DNA from 2 places in the Flavobacterium suzhouense genome. Region 2 is predicted to be linked to the other one. Evidence: riboswitches for the same ligand, from Rfam matches in the RefSeq annotation. Region 2 holds a riboswitch; the other holds the start of a gene.
The links. Region 2 has a riboswitch for S-adenosylmethionine ahead of ACFSR3_RS15035 (trans-sulfuration enzyme family protein). Riboswitches for the same ligand answer to the same signal wherever they lie in the genome.

Region 1: linked by a shared signal. The riboswitch ahead of ACFSR3_RS07595 (homocysteine S-methyltransferase family protein) and the one ahead of ACFSR3_RS15035 (trans-sulfuration enzyme family protein) in region 2 are both predicted to bind S-adenosylmethionine.

Annotation. Positions count from the first base shown of each region.
Region 1 is NZ_JBHUMD010000007.1:511,803-518,757, forward strand. Features, by position in the region: gene ACFSR3_RS07575 (OsmC family protein) at 323-760, shown strand; gene ACFSR3_RS07580 (hypothetical protein) at 989-1,513, shown strand; gene ACFSR3_RS07585 (GNAT family N-acetyltransferase) at 1,576-2,106, opposite strand; gene ACFSR3_RS07590 (hypothetical protein) at 2,117-2,536, opposite strand; SAM riboswitch class I at 2,635-2,741, shown strand; gene ACFSR3_RS07595 (homocysteine S-methyltransferase family protein) at 2,918-3,919, shown strand; gene ACFSR3_RS07600 (vitamin B12 dependent-methionine synthase activation domain-containing protein) at 3,920-6,955, shown strand, end outside.
Region 2 is NZ_JBHUMD010000029.1:11,720-18,674, reverse strand. Features, by position in the region: gene ACFSR3_RS15045 (S8 family serine peptidase) at 1-501, opposite strand, end outside; gene ACFSR3_RS15040 (DMT family transporter) at 711-1,568, shown strand; SAM riboswitch class I at 1,680-1,792, shown strand; gene ACFSR3_RS15035 (trans-sulfuration enzyme family protein) at 1,937-3,118, shown strand; gene ACFSR3_RS15030 (homoserine dehydrogenase) at 3,131-4,372, shown strand; gene ACFSR3_RS15025 (DUF1684 domain-containing protein) at 4,450-5,049, opposite strand; gene ACFSR3_RS15020 (MDR family MFS transporter) at 5,124-6,350, shown strand; gene ACFSR3_RS15015 (BlaI/MecI/CopY family transcriptional regulator) at 6,466-6,825, shown strand; gene ACFSR3_RS15010 (M56 family metallopeptidase) at 6,827-6,955, shown strand, end outside.

The sequences.
Region 1 (6,955 bases), on a different contig from region 2:
TTCTGCAGGGGTAACTGTTGACTAATTTTAGATTTAAAATTATATAACACTTAAAGCCCCTGCAACAGCAGGGGCTTTTTTATTACAATATTTTTGAACAATACGATGAAAACATTTTCTAACATATTCAACCATTTTTATTGCACATTCTGTACATGTACATGGTGCATCACATGGTGTATTATGATTTTACGATGTTGCCAAAAGTATTCGACATAGATCTTAGTTTTCAAATTCAAGTGTCAGGTCCTTTTGGTTTTCCCAGCCAAAAGGACCTTTTTTTTTAAAATCCATCTTTTCACAAATTATAAATTTTACAGCTATGAACTCAAATTCCATCAACGTTTTAGGTTACTCAGGTAACAACAGCCAGTTTGTCGTAAAGACATTAAACGCTAACCTTCGCATTAGCGAAAATTCAAAATATCCCGAGTTGGAAGGGCCAAACCCTTACGAATATATCCTTGCAGGTTTTGCAGGCTGTATTAACGCACTTGGGCAACAGGTGGCTAATGAGCAGGGCATTACGTTGAGGTCTTTGCAGATTGAAATAACCGGAAACCTGAACGAGCCTAAAAAAGGGAAGAGCAGGCCGGGGTTTAATAACATAGAAATTACACTTAAGCCTGCTGCGGCCACCAGTTTGGAAACACTGCAGGAATGGCTTAAGGAAGTACAGCGACGAAGCCCGGTTTATGATAATCTGGTGAATAACACCCCGGTAGACGTGACGCTGTTTAAGGAGTATTCCTATAATTAGAACATGAATTGAAACACACCCCCTAGCCCCTCTCAAGAGGGGAACCAGCTTCACTCCAACCTTAGCAACAGTGGCTGCATAAGAGTAAGAGTTCCCCTCTTGAGAGGGGTTAGGGGTGTGTTAGAGGCCAAAAATATAAGTTTTGTTATAAGTTGTTTTTTGTTTGTTTGTTAAGAAAACGGCCTCTGGATGGGCTAGAGGCCGTTTCTTTTTTTTAAAATTAATCTCATGAACCATAAGATAAACATAGTGCTTTTTGGAATCGGTAAGGCCGGGAGTGCTCTCATAAATAAAGCGGTAAAAAGCCGTAAAGAACTTGCCATAGAGGAACAGATAGATATCAGGTTTCCTGTAATTACTAACTCAACAGTAGCGTTTTTTGAGAAAGAAGGTGCTAAATATTCATGGGAAGCGAATTTTATACAGTTCAGTATTCCGTTTAATCTGGAAAACGTTGTGGATTACGTATATGCCAATAACCTGGAAAATGTTGTTGCGGTAGATGCTACCGGAAGTGCTGAGTTTATAAAAGAATATGCCGGACTTGTAAAAAGTGGATTTAACCTGGTATCAATAAATGATAATCTCAAAAATCAGCATCCTGATTTTGAAAGCGAAGTATTACGTACCGCTCTAAACCGCGGTCTCGATTATAATTTTATCGATCTGCCCAAAGGTAATGATAAGGCAGCAGCTCATGAGCTTTTTGAAGCGATACTGGCGATTGCCCAGAAAACAAAGGCTGTAGCATAAGGCAGCCCGTAATTAGATTGGTTTGGTTTTTAAAAAGACAGGTGGTAATGTGCCTGTCTTTTTTATTTTGATATGGAGTAGATCACATTATGCGGAAAGCCTTCATCAATTTCGCCCTCGTTCCAGATGAAACCAATCTTTTTTAAAAGTGCTAATGATTTTTTGTTTTCCCAATGGGTATAGGCGGTAATGGTTTTCAGGTTGAGTTTAGAGAAACCATAGTCCAATACACATTGCAATGCCTCGTTCATATAGCCTTTACCATGATATGCAGGAGATAACTCATAACCCGTTTCGGCAATAGTGCGGTCTTCAGAGAAATTCCACAGGCAGATGAGTCCGATAAAAGTTCCGCTATCTTTAAGGGTAATCGCCCAGTTGATGCTTAGTCCTAAATCTACATTATTGTTTATCCTTGCGATCCATGCCTGAGCTTCGGTAATATCAGCAACAGGAGTGCGTGCAATATATTTGTTTACAACCGGGCTGGAACGTTGCAGGTAAATAGCCTGATCATCATCTGGTGAAATTTTCCTGAGGAGGAGCTTTTCGGTGGTTAGGATAGGAAAGGGGTTGAATGGGTTGGTGGTCATAGGGTTATTTTTACAGTAAGGTTTCGCCAAAAGTGTCATCGTAAAGGTAAAAATATATATTCTCATTATGATTTACACTAATTGATCTTAAGCCTGTTTGTGCTATAAATTCTTTAATGACTGTATTATTCGGTTGGTAATTATTATCAGAAGTTATCTTCAAAGGAAAATTATCTTCATTGGGATTTTTGGTGTGTATATAAACTCCATCTTCAGAGCTATCATTTTCATTAAGAAGGATCCAAATTTGAAATTTATAAGGGTAATCTCTTAATTCTGATTTAAGTTCTATGAATGTTGTAAGCAGTTTATTCAAATAAATCTTTCTTAACTCGGGACTTTTATTTCCTTCACCGTCAAAATCTATATGAGTGTGCCATAAGTCAAACCAGCTATTATTTCCTCCTGTAAAATCCAGTTTAGGTTTCATTGTTGTTTAGATAATTGGAATCTGTCCTACGAAAATAAAACAAATTTGCAAACCACAAATTTATGTTGTTTCTTTGCAGTGTTCTTTAACACACTGATATGTTATCACGAAAGGCAGAGGGAATAGACCCGATGAAGCCTTAGCAACCCTTTATCTCTAAAGAAGGTGCTAAATTCTACCAAGCTACAGCGCGGATAGATAACACACGTAATATTGCTCTTCGCAATATTCCAACTCCCAATTTTGATGACATAATTTAAGTACAACGGTAATGAACGCAGGATTCATAACCCTGAGGTCGTTTGCTGTTTTGTTATGGGATTTTTTCAAGGTGCTCAGAAGTAACTCTGAACGCCAAACCATAAACCCGAAACTGTAAAAATGTCAAAAATACAAGACGCCATAAATGAAAGGATACTCGTGCTCGACGGAGCTATGGGCACCATGCTGCAGCGCTATAATTTTTCGGAAGAAGATTTTCGCGGAGAGCGTTTCAAAGATTTTCCACACCCCTTAAAAGGTAATAACGACCTGTTGTCGCTTACGCAGCCACAGGCTATTCGCGATGTGCATGCCCAATATTTTGCGGCAGGTGCCGATATTGTAGAGACCAATACGTTTTCGGGAACTACTATCGGTATGGCAGATTACCATATGGAAGATCTGGTGTATGAACTGAATTATGAGTCGGCTCGCATAGCCCGCGAGGTAGCTGATGAGTTTACGGCAAAGGAGCCTCATAAGCCCCGTTTTGTTGCAGGTTCTATAGGTCCGACTAACCGTACAGCCAGTATGAGCCCCGACGTAAACGATCCGGGTTTCCGTGCTGTGACCTTTGATGATTTGCTGATTGCTTACAAAGAGCAGGTAAAAGCACTTATTGATGGCGGTTGTGATGTGCTTTTGGTTGAAACCATTTTTGATACGCTGAATGCCAAAGCAGCTCTTTTTGCTATAGAAGAAGTAAAAGATGAATTAGGTCTGGATATTCCTATTATGGTGAGCGGTACGATTACCGATGCTTCAGGTCGCACGCTTTCTGGGCAAACGGTTGAGGCTTTCCTTATATCCATATCGCATTTACCATTATTGAGTGTTGGTTTTAACTGCGCCCTTGGTGCTGACCAGTTGAAACCTTACCTGAAAAGACTGGCGCATAATACTTCGTTCAGTATTTCGGCACACCCTAATGCGGGACTGCCCAATGCCTTTGGCCAGTACGACCAAACCGCTGAAGAAATGCAGGTACTCATTAAAGAATACCTTGACGATAACCTTATCAATATCATTGGCGGATGCTGTGGCACTACGCCGGAACATATCCGTCTTATAGCAGAGGTAGCCTCTGAATACAAACCCCGAAAAAGTGAGATTGCTGTATAAATGAAAGTGACTGAAAGATATTTGAAACTCTCGGGATTAGAGCCACTTATTGTTACACCTGAGAGCAACTTTGTGAATATAGGCGAGCGTACAAACGTTACGGGTTCGCGAAAATTCCTCCGTCTTATTAAAGAAGAGAAATATGAGGAGGCTCTTGATATTGCCCGTGCACAGGTAGATGGTGGTGCCCAGATCATCGATATCAATATGGACGAGGGGATGCTGGATGGCGTGCATGCCATGACTACGTTCCTGAATCTCATCGCATCTGAGCCGGATATTGCCCGTGTTCCTGTGATGATCGATAGCTCTAAATGGGAAATTATCGAGGCAGGGCTTAAAGTTACGCAGGGTAAGAGTGTGGTAAATTCCATCAGCCTTAAAGAGGGTGAGGAATTATTTATAGCTCATGCTAAAAAAGTAAAACGTTATGGTGCTGCCGTAATTGTTATGGCCTTTGATGAGGTAGGTCAGGCAGACACTTATGAAAGACGTATCGAGATATGCAAACGATCGTATGATATACTGGTTGATAAAGTAGGCTTTGCGCCCGAGGATATCATTTTTGACCCGAATATATTTCCTGTGGCAACAGGTATGGAAGAACACCGCAAAAATGCACTCGACTTTTTCCTTGCTGCCAAATGGATTCGTGAAAACCTGCCGTATGCCCACGTGAGTGGGGGAGTGAGCAATGTTTCATTCTCTTTTCGTGGTAATGATAAGGTAAGGGAAGCGATGCACTCGGCGTTTTTATATCATGCCATTGCGCACGGTATGGATATGGGTATCGTTAATCCGGAAATGCTTGAGATCTACGACGAGATTCCGAAAGACCTTCTGGAGCATATCGAAGATGTATTGCTTGACCGACGTGATGATGCTACCGAACGTCTTTTGGCATTTGCCGAAAATGTAACCGGAGATGCTAAGGTAAATGAAAAGCAGGCTCAGGAATGGCGTTCGCTTCCGGTACAGGAAAGGCTTACGCATGCGCTTGTAAAAGGCCTTGACGAATTCATCGAGATCGATGTTGAGGAGGCAAGACAGCAGGCATCAAAACCTATTGAGGTTATTGAGATCAACCTGATGAATGGTATGAATGTAGTGGGTGACCTTTTCGGAAGCGGAAAAATGTTCCTGCCACAGGTGGTAAAATCGGCACGTGTAATGAAAAAAGCGGTAGCCTATCTGCTTCCGTTTATTGAAGAAGCAAAAAGACAAGCCCCCTCCGCCCCCAAAGGGGGAACTCCCAAGCAGGACGTCAAAGGAGAACTCTATTGGAAAACGGCTAATCCTGTTAATTACGGACTCTTAAAAGAGTTTTGTAAAACAATGAGGAATATACCCACTGAAGCTGAAAAAGTTTTATGGGAGGCGTTAAGCGGTAAGAAGCTTGAAGGATATAAATTTAGAAGGCAACATATTTTAGGTAATTATATCGCCGATTTTATTTGTCTTAAAGAAAATATCATTATTGAGGTTGATGGATTAATTCATCAATTACCTGATAATATTGCGAGCGATATTGAAAGAACAAAATGGCTTGAAGAACAAGGCTGCAGAGTTATAAGGTTTACAAATGATGAGGTTATATACAGGCTAAATGAAGTATTGGATAAAATAGTGTCCGAGTTAGCTGCAAACAAATTAACGGCTGAGTTGCAAGCTCCCCCTTCGGGGGCGGGGGGGGCTGGAAAAGTACTTATGGCAACCGTTAAAGGGGACGTTCACGATATTGGTAAAAATATAGTTGCAGTAGTTTTAGGCTGTAACAATTTTGAGATAATTGACCTTGGCGTAATGGTACCACCGGAAAGAATCATTGAAGTGGCAGTTAAGGAGCAGGTGGATATTATTGGTCTTAGCGGACTGATCACGCCTTCACTTGATGAGATGGTGTACCTGGCTAAGGAAATGGATAAGCTGAATATCAGTATTCCGATAATGATAGGTGGGGCAACCACTTCACGTGCACATACTGCCGTTAAGATCGCTCCTGAATACCGCGAAACCGTGGTGCATGTTAACGATGCGTCGCGTGCGGTAACTGTTGCAGGTAATTTACTGAATACTGCCACTAAAAGGGATTATTCAAAGAGTATACGTGAGGAATACGACAAGCTTCGTGAAGGGTATCTGAACCGCTCACGCGACAAGGACTTTCTGAGTATTGAAGATGCACGCCGAAATAAGCTGCAACTGGACTGGGATGCGTTTACTCCGGTAACGCCTAAGTTTACAGGAGTAGCGACAATTGAACCCCATCCGTCGGAACTGGTTGATTTTATCGACTGGACACCTTTCTTCCAAACTTGGGATTTGCACGGTAAATATCCCGCGATACTGAATGACGAGGTTGTGGGCGAACAGGCTAAGGTGTTATTTGCCGATGCACAAAAAATGCTGAAGCAAATGATTGACGAGAACTGGCTTGAAGCAAAAGGTATTTATGGAGTTTTCCCGGCGCAGCAGGTAAATGATGACGACATTCAGTTGTATGATGAGAATGGAAAGCCTAATGTAAAATTCTTAACACTAAGACAGCAGTCGCAAAAGACAAAAGGTGCGCCTAATATTGCACTTTCTGACTTTATTGCGCCAAAAGACACTGGTAAGACCGATTATATGGGTGCCTTTTGTGTAACTACCGGTTTTGGTGTGGATGAAAAAGCTGCTGAATTTGAAGCGGAACATGACGATTACAACGCTATCATGGTTAAGGCACTCGCTGATCGTCTGGCTGAGGCATTTGCCGAATACTTGCACTTAAAAATGCGTAAGGAAATTTGGGGTTATGCATCGGATGAGGCGCTTAGCAATGATGAACTGATTAAGGAACAGTATGAAGGTATACGTCCGGCACCGGGCTATCCTGCCTGTCCGGACCATTTAGAGAAAAAGACCATCTGGCAACTGCTGGATGTAGAGAATAAAATAGGTGTATCACTAACCGAAAGCCTTGCCATGTGGCCGGCTTCATCGGTATCAGGATATTATTTTGCGAATCCGAAGAGTAAATATTTTGGACTTGGT
Region 2 (6,955 bases):
GCCTGTGTAATCTGATTGATGCAACAATTGTCCGTTAAGCATTTGTATCTGATTAGCAGAATTTCCGTAATTAAAATCAATTTGTGTTTCAAGATTTTTATTGGCTGACACAACCTGATTTTGAATACTGATTCTTGACGTATTAAGAGATTTATCCGCATAATCAATATGATCTACAAAGCTGTTAGCCTTTAGCAGTTCAATATTGTCTCTTTCACCACGTACATGGATAGCGTTAAGCCATTTCGATTTAGACATGACGGTAACACCGGTCGATTCTTTAATCACATTTAGATAATCTGCATGAATTGGAATATCTTTTTCATCAAGGAGAATATTTTGCCTTGCCCTTCTATCCAAAGCTTTTTGGGATAGCATCTCAGTCGGATTGGCTAAGTAATAATCAGCATCCGGTTTGTCTTTAAAATAAATCCAGGCATCTTCCTGTGCGAAACCTAAAGCACTTGTAAACAGTAGTATCAACAACATAACCTTTTTCATCACTACTCTGATTTCTGCCCAAATTTCAGCAAGTTCCCATTGAGATAAGAGATACAGAATGCTATCATTCCCCGGGATCTGTCATAAATTTGTACTTTAAGCTTATTCATTAAAAGGGGCAATTATCTATCAAATGTACAAAAGAATCGATTAAAAACAGCGATGAATACTACAAAACACTATTTTTGTTTACCAAAAAAACGAATACAATGTTCTTTTTAATACTCAGTATTGTCTGCAGCGTATCTGTAGGCATAATTTTTAAAACGGCAAGACGATATGGTATTTCTCTGACCCAGGTAGTACTATGGAATTACGTTTTTGCTCTGCTTTTTTGTCACCTTTTCTTTAATCCTGATCTAAAACATGTAGACACCAACGCTCCCTGGCAAATTTATTTACCATTAATGGTGTTATTGCCTGCGATATTCCTTTTTCTGGCTTCTTCCATAAACCGGATGGGCATCGTAAAAACAGATGCAGCCCAACGTCTCTCCCTTTTTATACCGATACTTGCTGCATGTTTCATTTTCAAAGAAGATTTTAATTTACTTAAAATTATAGGACTTGGCGTAGGTTTCCCGGCAATTCTGCTTATCCTTTCCAAAAAAGATGAAAATACTAATAAAGAATGGATATACCCTGCCGTGGTTCTCATTGGTTTTGGTATAATAGATGTGCTTTTTAAACAAATAGCCATACAAACCTCACTACCCTTTACAACTTCCCTTTTTGTTGTTTTTTGCGGTGCACTTTTAGTAATCTCTATTATAGCACTGTATAAAATAATCTTTGAAAGAGTTAAAATAGACCTTATAAATTTTGCTTTTGGATCATTGGTAGGCATCTTTAACTTCGGTAATATTCTCTTTTATCTGATGGCACATAAAGAATTTTCAGAAAATCCATCAACGGTTTTTGCTGCCATGAATATGGGGGTAATTGTTCTTGGAAGCCTTGTTGGAATATTCATTTTTAAGGAAAAGTTATCCAAATTGAATTTTTTAGGTCTTTCTTTGGCACTTGTTGCCATAATTTTAATCACCTTTTCTCAAATTTACAAATAAAAAAACCACCACTAAAACGTTTTAAATCAGATAACTAAAAAATATTTTAAATTTTATTTGGTTTTTACATTTTTTGTGACCTAAATTTGCAGCAAGTTCTTTAAAAAATTATTCTTATCCAGAAAGACCGAGGGAATTGACCCTATGACGTCTTGGCAACCTGTTCGCAATCGTGCGTATAAGGTGCCACATTCAACCGTTGCCTGGCAGCGGAAAGATAAGCTTAGAAATTGTACATAATACCACAAAATATTATATGCTCTTCTGACTTATCGGGAGAGCATTTTTTATTTTATGCTCTTTCGATAACTGGTTTTAGGATGTTTTTTACTGACAGAAAAAATTTACAAACTAAAATTAAAAACAAAATGAAAGAGCAAACTCAAATTTTACACAGCATTCCGGTAGATCCACTAACAGGTTCAATTTCTACACCAATATACCAAACTTCAACATTCGTTCAGGATGCACCGGGTGTTCATAAAGGCTACGATTACGCAAGAAGCAACAACCCCACACGTAAAGTTCTTGAAGATACTATCGCTAAACTTGAAAACGGAACAAACGGTTACGCATTTGCCAGCGGACTGGCAGCTATCGATGCTGTCATCAAACTTCTTGAAGCAGGTGACGAGGTTATTGCAGTAGACGATATTTACGGAGGTGCTTTCAGATTGTTTACTCATATTTACCAGAAATTTGGGATCAGCATCAAATATGTTGACACCACCAATGCACAAAATGTAGCTGATGCAATCACGGATAAAACAAAACTTATCTGGATTGAATCGCCAACAAACCCAACGCTTAAAATTTCTGATATAAAAGCTATTGCAGCTATTGCTAAAGCAAACGATGTACTTCTTTGTGTAGACAACACATTTGCTTCGCCTGCTGCTCAAAAACCACTTACTCTTGGTGCTGATATTGTAATTCACAGTGCTACTAAATACCTTGCCGGGCATAGCGACCTTATTGCCGGACTTGTAGTAACTTCAACTCAGGAACTTGGAGACAAAATCAAATTTATTCAAAATGCATCAGGGGCAATACTTGGACCATTTGACAGTTGGTTAGCTATTCGTGGAATTGAAACGTTAACACTTCGTATTAAGCAACATGCCGAGAATGCTCAAAAAATTGCAGAATTCCTGCTGGAAGAAAAACTAATCAAAAATGTTTATTACCCGGGACTGCCATCACACCACAACCATGAGATCGCTAAAAGCCAGCAAAAATATTTTGGCGGTGTAATTGCTTTCGACCTTGTAATTGATGATAAAGAAATTGCTTCTGCAATTGTTAGCAACACAAAACTGTTTAAGCTTGCAGAAAGCCTTGGTGGAGTAAAAAGCCTTTGCTGTCTGCCATGTGAAATGACTCATAAATCTATTCCGACTGAAAAACGATACAGCTCTGGTGTAACCGATAGCCTTATCCGTTTATCAGTTGGCCTTGAAGACGCTGATGATCTTATTGAAGACCTGAAGCAGGCTCTTGAAATCGCTGTAAAACAAAGTAGTAACAAAAACGCAACAGCTGCTGTATAATAGATTTAATTCATGTCAAGAAAAACTTTAAATATAGGCCTGTATGGTTTTGGATGCGTAGGATTTGGTCTTTACGAAGTATTGCAAAAAACTCCCGGACTTAAAGCTAACATCAAAAACATTTGTGTCAAGGACAAAAACAAGCCGAGGGAAATAGGTAGCGAGAATTTTACTTTCGATAAAAACGATATCCTTAACGATGATGAGATTAACGTTGTTGTAGAACTTATAGATGATGCCGATGCAGCATTTGAAATCGTATCAGAAGCGCTGAAAAGAGGAAAAGCAGTAGTATCTGCAAACAAAAAGATGATTGCCGAACATTTTACTGAACTGTTAGAACTACAGGAAAAACACAATGTTCCTTTGCTTTATGAAGCTGCTGCATGCGCCAGTATTCCAATCATCAGAAATCTTGAAGAGTACTATGATAACGATCTTTTAGAGTCTATCGAAGGAATTGTAAACGGTTCTACCAATTATATCCTTACAAAGACATTTGCAGAAAATCTGTCGTATGACGATGCACTAAAACAGGCACAGGATTTAGGTTTTGCTGAAAGCAACCCTATTCTTGACACAGGCGGATTTGATGCTAAATACAAGTTACAGATACTGTTAGCTCATTCGTTTGGTTACATTGCTAAACCAGCCGATCTTTTCAATATTGGAATTGATAACATAGGCCCTCTTGAGCTAAAATACGCTAAAGAAAAAGGGCTTAAGATAAAACTGATAGCACAAGCTTTTAAAGGAAGTAAAGGTGAATTATCAGCTTTTGTAATACCTAAATTCGTATCGTCTGAAGAAAGGCTGTTTAACGTAGATGATGTATTTAACGGAGTACTTACCAAAACAAGCTTTGCCGATACACAATTCTTCGTAGGAAGGGGCGCAGGTGCTCATCCAACGGCTTCGGCTGTGCTATCAGACATATCTGCTCTTAGTTACGATTACAGATATGAATATAAAAAGATAAACCAAAAGGAGAACCTTGTTCTGTCTGACGATGTAAACCTTAGCGTATTACTAAGACACAAAAAAGAAGACGCAGATACCTTTAAGAAACAGTTTCTAACTATTGATGAAGCTTACACTAACAATGAATCAGGTTATATTACCGGTACTATAACCCTTAAAAATCTGAAAGATATACAGACAGGTAATACCGGAGACAGATCGTTCATACTACAACACGTTGTTACCGAAAAAGAAACTGCTGCGCAACAAAACGAAATTGCTGTTCAAATATAAACTACTACTATTCACAACCAAAAAAAGCTATGAAAAAGACAAACCCCATCCGCAGCCGCGGATGGGGTTTTGTTATTTTAATGATCATATGCTTTTACTCCTGCCTTAACTTCTACCTGAAGATCGTTTTGAGCAGGTGGTATAGGACATGAATATTTATGATTGTAAGCACAGTATGGATTATAAGCTGTATTAAAATCAATCATTATTTTATCAGTATCCGGTTTTTGCAGGTCTATATACCTCCCTCCGCCATAACTACCATTACCCGAAGTGAAATCAGTAAAAGGCAAGAACAAATAATTTTTAAACTCTTCTTTTTTTGATAGATCAATATTCTGAAAAATATCCAGCTTGCATTGTTTCCCCTGTAATGTAAAATACAACTCTCCATACTTAACATACATAGGTTTTCTATCAGTTGTTGTAGGCATTGCAAAAGGTTTTTCATCTGGTGTACGTACGAATTTTGCCTCTACGCAATAAGCCATATCTACAGGATAAAAATCCAGCGATTTGAATTTCTTAAGATCTTTGGGAGTCAACGGTGATTCCAAAGGGTCTACATATTCCTTGTTCAGTTGCTGTTGGTATTTCATGGAATTTTCGATACTGCAATCCTGTGCTTTGAGTGCTATAAATGAGAATAATGCGATAGCTGTAAAAAAGAGTTTCATCTGTATGAGGTTTCTGCAAAAATAATTATTTAGGCACACTAACATTTGTAAATTTGTAGAAATCAATCAAACAAATGCTTCAGCAGGCTTTCACCCGTTACATAAATAATTTTAGAGGATTTACCAGAGAAGTATGGATACTCGCAATCATTACTTTCATTAACCGTGCCGGTACTATGGTATTCCCTTTTCTTTCAAAATACCTTAATGAAGACCTGCATTTTAGCCTGGATCAGGTAGGATGGGTTATGGTTTGCTTTGGTTCGGGATCTATGATTGGTTCCTGGTTAGGTGGTAAATTAACCGATAAGATAGGCTTCTATAAAGTAATGGTATTCAGCATGCTTGTCAGTGGAGCATCTTTCTTTATTATAGAACATATTAACACATTTCCCGGACTGTGTATTGCCATGTTTAGCATTATGGTTATTGCGGATATGTTTCGCCCCGCAATGTTTGTTTCTCTGGGTACTTATGCTAAACCCGAGAACCGTACCAGAGCATTTACTCTTGTAAGACTTGCTGTAAACTTTGGCTTTATGGCCGGACCCGCAATGGGTGGCCTCATAATATTAGGAATAGGTTATAAAGGTTTGTTTTGGGCCGATGGAACATCGTGTATTATCTCCATACTTATCTTTATGTTTTTGGTCAAAGAAAAAGAAAGAGTAAAACCGGAAGCTGTTACAGTAGATGAAAGCAAAATTGAACGTTCTATAAAAAATGATAAGCTTTACTGGCTTTTTCTGTTTTGCAGCTTTATTACAGCAACAGTATTCTTCCAGCTCTTCTCTACTTTGCCTTTATACCATCATAAGCAATACGGTCTTTCAGAGTTCCAAACCGGTTTACTCATGTCCTTTAACGGATTCCTTGTATTACTCTGCGAAATGCCTATCGTAGGTTATGTAGAGCGTAAGGGAATCCAAAAAATAAAGGTAATTGCTTTGGGCGCATTTTGTATGGGTTTAAGCTTTTATGCATTGTTATTTGAAGGATGGGCAGGCATGCTTGTTATTAGCATGTTTATAATATCCTATGCCGAAATGTTTAATTTTCCTTTTTCTAACGGATTCGCCATGAACCGTGCTCCCCGCGGGCGCGAAGGCCAGTACATGGCATATTACACAATGATGTTCAGCCTTGCGCATATTGTAAGCGGTAAGACCGGACTTGCCATTATTGCCTATTATAAAGAAGATGGATATTTTGCCAATTGGATCTTTATGGGTACCTTAGCCATAATAGCAACATTATCATTGCTTTGGCTTCATAAAAAATTACTTTCTGAAAATACTTAAAAACTTTTTTAAAGGTTATCATACAATAAAAAACTATTGTTTTAGTTATTTAACTATAAAATTAGTTGTGTAACTAAAAAAATAGTTTTAAGTTTGGAATACTAAATATGATACCATGCAAAAGTTGACCAATAAAGAAGAAGAGATAATGCACATTTTGTGGAAGCTTGAAAAAGCCTTTGTAAAAGATGTACTAATGGAAATTGAGGATGACAAACCTCATTACAATACGCTCTCTACTATAATAAGAAACCTTGAAGAAAAGGGTTATGTTAGCCATAATGCATATGGTAACACCCATCAATATTTTCCTTTAGTAACAAAAGAAGAATATAGAAGAGGGTTTATGAGCAATGCTATAGAGAATTACTTTAATAATTCTTACAAGAGCATGATTTCCTTTTTTGCAAAAGAGGAAAAGATTAGCGCCAAAGAGCTTCGCGAGATTCTTGATATGATCGAAAAAAAGGAATGATATGGAAAACTTTATCATATACATATCCAAAGCTTCAGGATTACTTGCCGTATTCTTTATTGCATACTATGTCTTTTTGAGAAAAGAAACTTTTTTCAATTCAAACAGAGGCTTTTTATTGGCAGGTTTA